Regions from separate parts of the Streptomyces sp. NPDC036984 genome, predicted to be linked through region 3. Evidence: predicted binding sites of a transcription regulator. Region 3 holds the regulator's gene; each other region holds the start of a gene.
The links. The regulator HrcA, encoded in region 3, represses chaperone genes, less so after heat shock. The targets are predictions, from matches to a motif close to TTNGCACTCNGNNNNNCNGAGTGCNAA.
Positions count from the first base shown of each region.

Region 1 (4,262 bases), on a different contig from region 3:
GGGTCGCGGGCCGGGGCCTGGGAGGATCCGGCACCATGCGAGCAGTAGTACAAAATGACAAAAGTCGGGTATATCTCCGGCGACTGGCGCTCGGTGGCGGAGCCGCCACGCTGGCCACCGCCGCCCTGCTCTCCGGCTGTGCCGGGCCCGACGCCGTGCGCACCACGCCCGGCCGGGGCGGCCCCGGCCAGTCCCAGGACCCGGCCGCGCGCCGGGCCGCCGAACACACCCGCCTGGTCGCCGCCGCCCGGCGCTGGGGCCTCGACCAGGCCCCGCTGACCCCTCCGCCGCCGCCCGCGGTGAAGCCCAGGATCACCGCCCGCGACGGATTCGAGGTGGACCACCAGGAGGACTGGGACCTGCCCCCCGTCTTCACCACGATCCCCACCCGGCAGAAGGTCGTCTTCCTGACCATCGACGACGGCGCGGAGAAGGACCCGCGGTTCCTGGCCATGATGCGCGAGCTCAAGGTCCCGTACACCGCCTTCCTCAGCGACTACCTGGTGAAGGACGACTACGCCTACTTCCGCAGGATGAAGTCCTACGGCAACACCCTCGACAACCACACGCTGCACCACCCCTACCTGCCGGGCCTGTCCTACGAGGAGCAGAAGGACGAGATCTGCGGCATGCAGGCCGTCATGAAGGAGCAGTTCGGCAAGGCGCCCACCGTCTTCCGTCCGCCGTACGGCAACTACAACCAGGACACCCTGGTCGCCGCCAAGGCGTGCGGCATCAAGTACGCGCCGATCTGGAACGAGGAGGTCTTCGTCGACCACTGGGAGTATCGCGAGGACGACCAGCGGCTGCGCCGCGGCGACATCGTCCTCACCCACTTCCGCGGCCGGGACGACTGGGACGGCACGATGGTGGACGACATGCGCCGCTTCCTGAACAAGGTCACGCGCGAGGGCTACGCCGTGGCCCGCCTGGAGGACTACCTGTGAGGCGCCTGCGGGCCGCGGTCCTCGCCTCGGCCCTGCTCCTCACGGGCTGCGCGCAGTCCGTCGACCCCATCGAGCGCCTCGGCAAGAAGGCCGCCGAAGGAGTACGCCCGCACGGCTCCGCCCCCGACCGGGCCTACCGGCACTGGGGCCTGACCCAGCCGCTCGCCCGCTCCCCGCTGCACCCCGCCCGGCCGCTCACCGCGCAGCCGGGAGCGCACGCCCTGCCCCCGGTGGTCGACCGCGTCCCCACCCGCGACCCGGTCGTCTTCCTCACCTACGACGACGGCGCCGAACGCGACCCCCGGTTCGTCGACATGGTCCGCGAACTCCGTCTCCCGGTCACCCTGTTCCTCACCGACAGCGTCGCCGCCCCCGGCTACGGCCACTTCGCCCGGCTGCGCGCGCTCGGCGCCGGCATCCAGAACCACACCGTCGACCACCGGGCCCCGGCCGGGCTGCCGTACGCGGGCCAGCGCGCCGAGATCTGCGGCCAGCAGGACCGCCTCCGCGCCCGCCTCGGCGTCCGCCCCCGCCTCTTCCGCCCGCCCTACGGCTCCTACGACGCCACCACCTTGCGCGCGGCGGCCGACTGCGGCATCTCCACGATCGTCCTGTGGCGCGCGGCCCTCACCCCGGCGGGCCTCGGCTACACCCACGGCACTCGCCACCTCCGCCCGGGAGACATCGTCCTGGTGGGTCCCGACGAGTCGACGCGGCTGCCGCTGCGCGAACGCACGGTACGGGTGCTGCGCACGGCCCAGGAGCGGGGACTGACGGTGGGACGTCTTGAGGACTATCTCAGCTGATCAGATGACTGCCTCAGTTGATCAAGGGGACGGTCCGGCACGCGCAATCCGGCCGACGCGCCGCGCGGCATTGGCACTCCGCTTGACCGAGTGCTAACCGCGGTCATAGTCTCGGCTCTGGCACTCCCCCCTGGAGAGTGCCAACAAACGCGACGGGCAGGTCCGGCACCCGCGACGACGGATCGACCTGGTCGCCACCTCAGACAGTTAACCCCGTGAGATCTCCGAAGGGGGAGGTCGGATCGTGACGACCGCCAGCTCCAAGGTTGCCATCAAGCCGCTCGAGGACCGCATTGTGGTCCAGCCGCTGGACGCCGAGCAGACCACGGCCTCTGGCCTGGTCATCCCGGACACCGCGAAGGAGAAGCCCCAGGAGGGCGCCGTCCTCGCCGTGGGCCCGGGCCGGTTCGAGAACGGCGAGCGCCTTCCGCTCGACGTCAAGGTGGGCGACGTCGTCCTCTACAGCAAGTACGGCGGCACCGAGGTGAAGTACAACGGCGAGGAGTACCTCGTCCTCTCGGCTCGCGACGTGCTCGCGATCATCGAGAAGTAATCCCTCGAAGCAACCGATTGCTTTGAGCTGCGCCCCTGGCCCCCGCGACCGATAAGTAGCCGGGCGCCCGGGGCGCAGTGCCTTTTCACCCACAGATTTCCGAGAGGGCTCCCGCTGTCATGGCGAAGATCCTGAAGTTCGACGAGGACGCCCGTCGCGCCCTTGAGCGCGGCGTCAACAAGCTGGCCGACACGGTCAAGGTGACGATCGGCCCCCGGGGCCGCAACGTCGTCATCGACAAGAAGTTCGGCGCCCCCACCATCACCAACGACGGTGTCACGATCGCCCGTGAGGTCGAGATCGAGGACCCGTACGAGAACCTCGGCGCGCAGCTGGTGAAGGAGGTGGCGACCAAGACCAACGACATCGCGGGTGACGGCACCACCACCGCCACCGTCCTCGCCCAGGCGCTGGTGCGTGAGGGCCTGAAGAACGTCGCCGCCGGCGCCTCCCCGGCCGCCCTGAAGAAGGGCATCGACGCCGCGGTCAAGGCCGTCTCCGACGACCTGCTCGCGTCGGCCCGCCCGATCGACGAGAAGTCCGACATCGCCGCCGTCGCCGCGCTGTCCGCCCAGGACCAGCAGGTCGGCGAGCTCATCGCCGAGGCGATGGACAAGGTCGGCAAGGACGGTGTCATCACCGTCGAGGAGTCCAACACCTTCGGTCTGGAGCTGGACTTCACCGAGGGCATGGCCTTCGACAAGGGCTACCTGTCGCCGTACTTCGTGACGGACCAGGAGCGCATGGAGGCCGTCCTGGAGGACCCGTACATCCTCATCAACCAGGGCAAGATCTCCGCCATCGCGGACCTGCTGCCGCTGCTGGAGAAGGTCATCCAGGCCGGCTCCTCCAAGCCGCTGCTGATCATCGCCGAGGACGTCGAGGGCGAGGCCCTGTCGACCCTGGTCGTCAACAAGATCCGCGGCACCTTCAACGCCGTCGCCGTGAAGGCCCCCGGCTTCGGTGACCGCCGCAAGGCGATGCTCCAGGACATGGCCGTCCTCACCGGCGCCACCGTCATCTCCGAGGAGGTCGGCCTCAAGATCGACCAGGTCGGCATCGACGTGCTCGGCTCCGCCCGCCGCGTCACCGTCACCAAGGACGACACCACGATCGTCGACGGCGCCGGCAAGTCCGAGGACGTGCACGGCCGCGTCGCCCAGATCAAGGCCGAGATCGAGAACACCGACTCCGACTGGGACCGCGAGAAGCTCCAGGAGCGCCTCGCGAAGCTGGCCGGCGGCGTGTGCGTGATCAAGGTCGGCGCCGCCACCGAGGTGGAGCTGAAGGAGAAGAAGCACCGTCTGGAGGACGCCATCTCCGCGACCCGCGCCGCGGTCGAGGAGGGCATCGTCTCCGGTGGTGGCTCCGCCCTGGTCCACTCCTCCAAGGTCCTCGAGGGCAACCTCGACAAGACCGGCGACGAGGCCACCGGTGTCGCCGTCGTCCGTCGCGCGGTCGTCGAGCCGCTGCGCTGGATCGCCGAGAACGCCGGCCTGGAGGGTTACGTCATCACCTCCAAGGTCGCCGAGCTCGACAAGGGCCAGGGCTTCAACGCCGCCACCGGCGAGTACGGCGACCTGATCAAGGCCGGCGTCATCGACCCGGTCAAGGTCACCCGCTCCGCCCTGGAGAACGCCGCCTCCATCGCCTCCCTGCTGCTCACGACCGAGACCCTGGTCGTCGAGAAGAAGGAAGAGGAGCCGGAGGCCGCGGGCCACGGCCACAGCCACGGCCACGCCCACTGAGCGCACCGCGCCTGAGCGAGGGCCCGGCACTCCCGACGGGGGTGCCGGGCCCTTTGCCGTCTACTGCTCCAACTCGTCCAGCGCGCCGAGCTGCTGCATCAGCCCCAGCTGGTCGTGCTGCCACCACAGTTCGGCGATCTTGCCGTCGGCGCCGAACCGGAACAGCGTCATCCCGGTCATGCCGACCTGCCTGCCGGTGCGCGCGATG
Region 1 is NZ_JBVJRL010000001.1:559,401-563,662, reverse strand. It holds gene ACZ7DL_RS02525 (polysaccharide deacetylase family protein) at 36-947, shown strand; gene ACZ7DL_RS02520 (polysaccharide deacetylase family protein) at 944-1,753, shown strand; gene groES (co-chaperone GroES) at 1,998-2,306, shown strand; gene groL (chaperonin GroEL) at 2,426-4,054, shown strand; gene ACZ7DL_RS02505 (ester cyclase) at 4,115-4,262, opposite strand, start outside.
Region 1: the regulator HrcA is predicted to act here: its motif matches at 1,824-1,850, upstream of groES (co-chaperone GroES).

Region 2 (4,262 bases), on a different contig from region 3:
CGACCCGGCCGGCGAGGGCTGGGGCTTCGTCAACGTCAACCTGCGGCCGTACTACGCGGAGGGCTCCAAGACCCTGGCGTACGAGATCTGCGAGCAGCTCGGCTGGCAGCTGCCCGACCAGATCGTCGTCCCGATCGCCTCCGGCTCCCAGCTCACGAAGATCGACAAGGGTCTGCAGGAGCTGATCAAGCTCGGGCTGGTCGAGGACAAGCCGTACAAGATCTTCGGTGCCCAGGCCGAGGGCTGCTCCCCGGTGTCCACCGCCTTCAAGGCCGGGCACGACGTGGTCCGCCCCCAGAAGCCGAACACCATCGCCAAGTCCCTCGCCATCGGCAACCCGGCCGACGGTCCCTACGTCCTGGACATCGCCCGCCGTACCGGCGGCGCGGTGGAGGACGTGACGGACGAGGAGGTCGTGGACGCGATCAAGCTGCTGGCGCGTACGGAGGGCATCTTCGCGGAGACGGCGGGCGGGGTGACTGTCGGCGTCACCCGCAAGCTGCTCAAGGAGGGCCTGCTGGACCCGGCGAAGACCACGGTCGTCCTCAACACCGGCGACGGCCTGAAGACCCTGGACGCGGTGGCCGGGACCGGCCTCACCGCCACCATCCGCCCGACCCTGGACTCCTTCCGAGAGGCTGGCCTCGCATGAGCGTGACCGTTCGCATCCCCACCATCCTGCGCACCTACACCGGCGGCCGGGCCGAGGTCGCCGCCGAGGGCGCGACCCTCGCCGAGGTCATCGCCGACCTGGAGAAGAACCACACCGGCATCGCCGCGCGCGTCCTGGACGACCAGGGCAAGCTGCGCCGGTTCGTCAACGTGTACGTCAACGACGACGACGTCCGCTTCGAGCAGGGCCTGGAGACGGCGACGCCCGAAGGCGCCGGTGTCTCCATCATCCCGGCCGTCGCCGGCGGCTGATTATTACCCTCGGTAACCCCGGTTACCGGCTGTTCATCGGATTGCCCCCTCCGTGAGAGAAACGGAGGGGGCAATTCTGCGTGATTGAGCGCGGTAGAGTTGGGGAACGCGGTCGCGGCCTTCGGGTCGCAGGCCCTGGATTCATGCCGCACGCCCGACAAGAAGTAGCCAAAGTGTGCGGGTTTTATGCGGCTTTTGCGCCTTTTATGAGGCCCGACTTGCCCTGAATTCGGATGAATTCTCGGCACATTCCGGACCGCTCGCGTCCAGAATTCTCGTCCGATTGACCTGTTGCAGACGGCAGTTGGACAGATACATTCAGCCGCGGTCGACGCGTTCCGGCGCACGCCCCCGACCAATGGGGGGTGAGGTCTGACCCGGGTCCGCGAAGTGCGGATCTGTGCAAGGGCCAGTAATAGGGGAGTTAGGCATGGCTCAGGGCACCGTCAAGTGGTTCAACGCGGAGAAGGGGTACGGCTTCATCGCGGTCGACGGTGGTGCGGACGTCTTCGTCCACTACAGCGCCATTCAGATGGACGGCTACCGCACCCTGGAAGAGGGCCAGCGGGTGGAGTTCGAGATCTCGCAGGGCCAGAAGGGCCCGCAGGCCGACATGGTTCGCCTCAGCGCCTGAACGTTTCTTGTACGAAGGGCCCGCACCTCGCAGAGGGTGCGGGCCCTTCGCCGTGCCCGGGGTTCCTCTGTTCGCGGGCGGCTGACGCGGTGCCGTACCCCCCTCGGGCGCTTGCACTCGACCATGCCGAGTGCTAATCATTGCGTTAGCACTCTGAAGGTGAGAGTGACAGTGAAGGACCGGGTCGGTGAGGCCCGCAGGCCGGGTGGGGCAAGGAACCACGAGGCCGGCGAGCCGTCCGTCGCGGGCGCGGGCGCGGTCCGAAGGAATCACCCCCAGTCCTGGAGGGACCACTTCACATGGCCAAGATCATCGCGTTCGACGAGGAGGCGCGGCGCGGCCTCGAGCGCGGCATGAACCAGCTCGCGGACGCCGTGAAGGTGACGCTCGGCCCCAAGGGCCGCAACGTCGTCCTCGAGAAGAAGTGGGGCGCCCCCACGATCACCAACGATGGTGTCTCCATCGCCAAGGAGATCGAGCTCGAGGACCCGTACGAGAAGATCGGCGCCGAGCTGGTCAAGGAAGTCGCCAAGAAGACGGACGACGTCGCCGGTGACGGTACGACCACCGCGACCGTGCTCGCCCAGGCCCTGGTCAAGGAGGGTCTGCGCAACGTCGCCGCCGGTGCCAACCCGATGGCCCTGAAGCGCGGTATCGAGAAGGCCGTCGAGGCCGTCTCCGCCGCCCTGCTGGAGCAGGCGAAGGACGTCGAGACCAAGGAGCAGATCGCCTCCACGGCCTCCATCTCCGCCGCCGACACCCAGATCGGCGAGCTGATCGCCGAGGCCATGGACAAGGTCGGCAAGGAAGGCGTCATCACCGTCGAGGAGAGCAACACCTTCGGCCTGGAGCTCGAGCTCACCGAGGGTATGCGCTTCGACAAGGGCTACATCTCCGCCTACTTCGCGACCGACATGGAGCGCATGGAGGCGGTGCTCGAGGACCCGTACATCCTCATCGCCAACTCCAAGATCTCCTCGGTCAAGGACCTGCTCCCGCTCCTGGAGAAGGTCATGCAGTCGGGCAAGCCGCTGCTGATCATCGCCGAGGACGTCGAGGGCGAGGCCCTGTCGACCCTGGTCGTCAACAAGATCCGCGGCACCTTCAAGTCCGTCGCCGTCAAGGCCCCGGGCTTCGGCGACCGCCGCAAGGCCATGCTCGGCGACATCGCCATCCTCACGGGCGGCGAGGTCATCTCCGAGGAGGTCGGCCTCAAGCTGGAGAACGCGACCCTGGACCTCCTGGGCCGCGCCCGCAAGGTCGTCATCACCAAGGACGAGACCACCATCGTCGACGGTGCCGGCTCCTCCGAGCAGGTCAACGGCCGCGTGAACCAGATCCGCGCCGAGATCGAGAACAGCGACTCGGACTACGACCGCGAGAAGCTCCAGGAGCGCCTGGCGAAGCTCGCGGGCGGCGTGGCCGTCATCAAGGCCGGTGCCGCCACCGAGGTGGAGCTCAAGGAGCGCAAGCACCGCATCGAGGACGCCGTCCGCAACGCGAAGGCGGCCGTCGAGGAGGGCATCGTCGCCGGCGGTGGCGTGGCCCTGCTCCAGGCCTCCCAGGTCTTCGAGAAGCTGGAGCTGGAGGGTGACGAGGCGACCGGCGCCAACGCCGTGCGCATCGCCCTGGAGGCCCCGCTGAAGCAGATCGCCGTCAACGCCGGCCTCGAGGGCGGTGTCGTGGTGGAGAAGGTGCGCAACCTGACCCCGGGCCACGGCCTGAACGCCGCGACCGGCGAGTACGTCGACCTGGTCGCCGAGGGCATCATCGACCCGGCGAAGGTGACCCGTTCCGCCCTGCAGAACGCCGCCTCCATCGCCGCGCTGTTCCTCACCACCGAGGCCGTCATCGCCGACAAGCCGGAGAAGGCCGCCGCGCCGGCCGGCGGCGGCATGCCGGGCGGTGACATGGACTTCTGATCCTTCCCGGATCACCTGTCCTTTTCCGAGGGCGGCACTCCCTGTCTGTGGCAGGGGGTGCCGCCCTCGGGCGTTTCGGGCCGTCATCCCCTCGGGGCGCCCCACCGTTCCCTCCTTCGTACGGACCGACGGCCGTGTGGCCGGGATCACGTGACCGCTCGTCCGGGTTCTGGAATGTGCCGCACCGCATAGGCGGTTGCTTGAGTGAGTGCAACAATGCGCATGCACATACCAGCCGGTCGACCGAACCTCTCCCGAGGAGCCCCGCACGTGACCACCACGCCCCCCGCCTCCCGCGCGGCACAGATCCTCTCCCGCCCGATCGCCCTGGGCGGCCTCACCGTCCCGAACCGGATCGTGATGGCGCCGATGACCCGCATGTTCTCCCCGGGCGGCATACCGGGCGAGGACGTGCGCTCCTACTACGCGCGCCGAGCCGCCGCCGGCGTGGGTCTCATCGTCACCGAGGGCACCTACGTGGGCCACGAGTCGGCCGGGCAGAGCGACCGGGTGCCGCGGTTCCACGGGGAGGAGCAACTGGCGGGCTGGGCGAAGGTCGCCGAGGACGTGCACGCGGCCGGCGGCACCATCGTGCCGCAGCTGTGGCACATCGGCATGGTCCGCAAGGAAGGTGACGCTCCCTTCCCGGACGCTCCCGCCGTCGGCCCCTCCGGCATCACCACCGCGGGCGCCGAGCCCACCGGCAAGGCCATGACGCAGGCGGACCTGGACGCCGTCATCGGCGCGTTCGCCGAGGCCGCGGCCGACGCGGAGCGCATCGG
Region 2 is NZ_JBVJRL010000002.1:140,751-145,012, forward strand. It holds gene thrC (threonine synthase) at 1-652, shown strand, start outside; gene ACZ7DL_RS04630 (MoaD/ThiS family protein) at 649-924, shown strand; gene ACZ7DL_RS04635 (cold-shock protein) at 1,355-1,558, shown strand; gene groL (chaperonin GroEL) at 1,858-3,480, shown strand; gene ACZ7DL_RS04645 (NADH:flavin oxidoreductase) at 3,703-4,262, shown strand, end outside.
Region 2: the regulator HrcA is predicted to act here: its motif matches at 1,669-1,695, upstream of groL (chaperonin GroEL).

Region 3 (4,262 bases):
TCGGGTGGGGGAAGAGATCGGTCAGCGCGGAGGACATGACGGCATGTTGTCACGTCCTCCGTACGAGTCCGAATCCGGGCTTCCCCGGGCATAGGCCGGTGGCATACAGGGGGCCGGAGCGCCCTGTACACCGCGGCTCAGCGCCCGTGGAACGCATCCTTCAGCCGGGAGAACAGCCCCTGCTGACCTGGCCGACTGCGCCCACCCGGGGGACGACCCCCGGACCCCCAGCCACCCGCCGCCCGACGTCAGCGCCCGTTGAACGCATCCTTCAGCCGGGAGAACAGCCCCTGCTGACCTGGCTGGAACTGGCCTTGCGGCCGTTCCTCGCCGCGCAGCTTGGCCAGCTCGCGCAGCAGGCGTTCCTGATCGGGGTCGAGCTTGGTGGGGGTGGTGACCTCGACGTGCACGATCAGGTCGCCCCGGCCGCCGCCGCGCAGATGCGTGACGCCCCGGCCGTGCATCGGGATCGACTGGCCGGACTGGGTGCCGGGCCGGATGTCGACCTCTTCCAGGCCGTCCAGCGTCTCCAGCGGCACCTTGGTACCGAGGGCCGCCGCCGTCATCGGGATGGTGACCGTGCAGTGCAGGTCGTCACCGCGCCGCTGGAACATCGGGTGCGGCAGCTCGTGGATCTCGACGTACAGGTCGCCGGCCGGGCCGCCGCCGGGGCCGACCTCGCCCTCGCCGGCCAGCTGGATCCGGGTGCCGTTGTCGACACCGGCCGGGATCTTCACGGTGAGCGTGCGACGCGAGCGGACGCGGCCGTCGCCGGCGCACTCCGGGCACGGGGTCGGCACCACCGTGCCGAAACCCTGGCACTGGGGGCAGGGCCGCGAGGTCATGACCTGGCCCAGGAAGGACCGGGTGACCTGCGAGACCTCACCGCGGCCGCGGCACATGTCGCACGTCTGGGCGGACGTGCCCGGGGCCGCGCCCTCACCGCTGCACGTGCTGCACACGACGGCGGTGTCCACCTGGATGTCCTTGGTGGTCCCGAAGGCCGCCTCGTCCAGCTCGACCTCGATCCGGATCATCGCGTCCTGGCCGCGCCGCGTGCGCGAGCGCGGCCCGCGCTGCGACGCCGTACCGAAGAACGCGTCCATGATGTCGGAGAAGTTGCCGAAGCCACCGGCGCCGAAGCCGCCCGCGCCCGCCCCGCCCGACTGGGAGAGCGGGTCGCCGCCGAGGTCGTAGACCTGCTTCTTCTGCGGGTCCGACAGCACCTCGTAAGCGGCGTTGATCTCCTTGAACCGCTCCTGGGTCTTCGGATCGGGGTTGACGTCCGGGTGCAGCTCGCGCGCGAGCCGGCGGAACGCCTTCTTGATCTCATCCTGCGACGCGTCGCGGCGCACGCCGAGAACGGCGTAGTAGTCCGTGGCCACTTACGACTCCGCCAGGATCTGTCCGACGTACCGTGCCACTGCGCGTACCGCTCCCATCGTTCCCGGATAGTCCATGCGGGTCGGTCCGACCACGCCGAGCTTGGCAACCGCCTCGCCGCCCGAACCGTAACCGACCGACACCACAGAGGTGGAGTTGAGTCCTTCATGGGCGTTCTCGTGGCCGATGCGCACGGTCACGCCCGGGTCCTTCGCCTCGCCCAGGAGCTTGAGGAGCACGACCTGCTCCTCCAGTGCCTCCAGGACGGGCCGGATCGTGAGGGGGAAGTCGTGTCCGAAACGGGTGAGATTGGCGGTACCGCCGATCATCAGCCGCTCCTCGTTCTCCTCGACGAGTGTCTCCAGGAGAGTGGAGAGCACCGTGGAGACCGTACCGCGATCCTCGGGCTCGAAAGCCTCCGGCAGGTCCTCGACCAGCTTCGGCACGTCCGTGAACCGGCGGCCCGCGACCCGGCTGTTCAGCCGCGCCCGCAGATCCGCCAGCGAGGTCTCGCCGAAGGGCGCCGGGCAGTCGACCATCCGCTGCTCGACCCGGCCGGTGTCCGTGATCAGCACGAGCATCACGCGCGCGGGAGCGAGCGAGAGCAGCTCGACGTGCCGGACCGTGGACCGGGTCAGGGACGGATACTGCACGACGGCGACCTGCCGCGTGAGCTGCGCGAGCAGCCGGACGGTCCGCGCCACCACGTCGTCGAGGTCGACGGCGCCCTCCAGGAAGTTCTGGATCGCCCGCCGCTCGGGCGCGGTCATCGGCTTCACGCCCGCGAGCTTGTCCACGAACAGCCGGTAGCCCTTGTCGGTGGGGATGCGCCCCGCACTGGTGTGCGGCTGGGCGATGAATCCCTCGTCCTCCAGGGCCGCCATGTCGTTGCGGACGGTCGCCGGGGAGACACCGAGGTTGTGCCGCTCGGTGAGCGCCTTGGAACCGACCGGCTCCTCGGTGCCCACATAGTCCTGGACGATGGCGCGCAGTACCTGAAGCCTGCGTTCACTCAGCATTCGCGCGCACCTCCAGCACGTCGTCCCCTCGTCCCTTTCGTCCCTTCGGGTCGTCCGCCTGGCACTCTTCCCATGCGAGTGCCAGCGTTCCCCGGCCCAGTGTACGGCTGTCGGGTACACACTGGGCAAGGTCGGGCTGCCGTACCGGGTCGTACCGCTAGCGTCGCCGGTATGACCGTGACTTGGGAAGAGCTGGGGTGGGAACGGCTGGCCGCGGGGGTGGGGCGGTGCCGGCTGCCCGGCTGGGACTGCACCGCCGGCCTGGTGATCGGCGCGGGTACGGCGCTCATGGTGGACGCCGGATCGAGCCTGACCGAGGGGGCGCGGCTGCGGGCGCAGGCAGAGGAACTGGCCGACGGCCGTGTGACCCATCTCGCGCTGACCCATCCCCACTTCGACCACGTCTTCGGGGCGCCCGCGTTCCCCGGCGTACAGGCGTACGCGGCGGTGGGCCTGGACGCGGTGCTGGCGTACGAGCGCGAGGAGCTGCGCCTGGACGCGCTCCGCAACGGTCTGCCGGCCACGGACGCGGAGGAGGCGGTGGAGGCGCTGGTCCCGCCCGGGCACCTGGTCTCCGGCGAGTGGACCCTCGACCTCGGCGACGGCCGGCAGGCGCTGCTGGCCAACGTGGGCCCCGGCCACACCGCGCACGACCTGGCGGTCCTGGTGCCCGGCGATCCGGAGGTGGTCTTCTGCGGTGACCTGGTGGAGGAGTCCGGCGAGCCGCAGGCGGGCCCGGACGCGGTCCCGTCCCGCTGGCCGGACGCGCTCGACCGGCTGCTGGCGCTCGGCGGCGAGGAGGCGGTGTACGTGCCCGGTCACGGCACGGTGGTGGACGCGGGCTTCGTGCGCCGCCAACGGGACGCCCTGGCAGTCCGGTTCGGCGTGATCTGAGCCGTCCCCGGAGGCCGGTCCCGGCGTGTCGTGCGCCTCGGCGGGCGACTTCTCCTATCGTCGTGCGAATGCGCCAGTACTCCCCCGACCTCACCCCGCCGTGGAAGAAGCCGAAGCCCGTGCCGGAGGTTCCGGCCGAGCCGGGTCTGGTGGTGGAGGAGCCCGGCACCGGGTTCTGCGGGGCGGTGATCCGCTGCGAGGCCGGCACGGTGACCCTGGAGGACCGCTTCGGCAAGCACCGGGTGTTCCCGCTGGAGCCGCGCGGCTTCCTGCTGGAGGGGCGGGCGGTGACACTGGTCCGGCCGCCGTCCGGTCCGCTGCGGCCGACCCGTACGGCGTCCGGTTCGGTCGCCGTCCCGCAGGCACGCGCGCGCGTGGCCCGCGCCGGCCGCATCTACGTCGAGGGTCGGCACGACGCCGAGCTGGTCGAGAAGGTCTGGGGTGACGACCTGCGCGTCGAGGGCGTGGTCGTGGAGTACCTGGAGGGTGTGGACGACCTGCCGGCGATCGTGGAGTCCTTCGCTCCGGGCCCGGACGCCCGCCTGGGCGTACTGGTGGACCACCTGGTGCCGGGGACGAAGGAGTGGCGGATCGCGCAGTCGGTGACCAGCGAACACGCGCTGGTGGTCGGCCACCCCTACATCGACATCTGGCAGGCGGTGAAGCCGGCGTCACTGGGCATCCCGGCGTGGCCGACGGTGCCGAAGGGTCAGGACTGGAAGACGGGCGTGTGCCGGGCGCTGGGCTGGCCCTCGGAGAACACCGGGGCGGTATGGCAGGCGATCCTGCAGCGGGTGGGTTCCTACAAGGACCTGGAGCCGGAGCTGCTGGGGCGGGTGGAGGAGCTGATCGATTTCGTCACGGCGGGCGGTGCCGCCTGACTCCCGTACAGCAGGTCAGGGAACGAACCGGCGTTCCGGGGGGATGCGCTCGCCGGAGTGATCAGTCCACCAGGTCCCGCACCAC
Region 3 is NZ_JBVJRL010000004.1:239,776-244,037, reverse strand. It holds gene ACZ7DL_RS10460 (nitronate monooxygenase) at 1-37, opposite strand, end outside; gene dnaJ (molecular chaperone DnaJ) at 249-1,385, opposite strand; gene hrcA (heat-inducible transcriptional repressor HrcA) at 1,386-2,402, opposite strand; gene ACZ7DL_RS10445 (MBL fold metallo-hydrolase) at 2,574-3,296, shown strand; gene ACZ7DL_RS10440 (DUF3097 domain-containing protein) at 3,365-4,177, shown strand; gene hemW (radical SAM family heme chaperone HemW) at 4,239-4,262, opposite strand, start outside.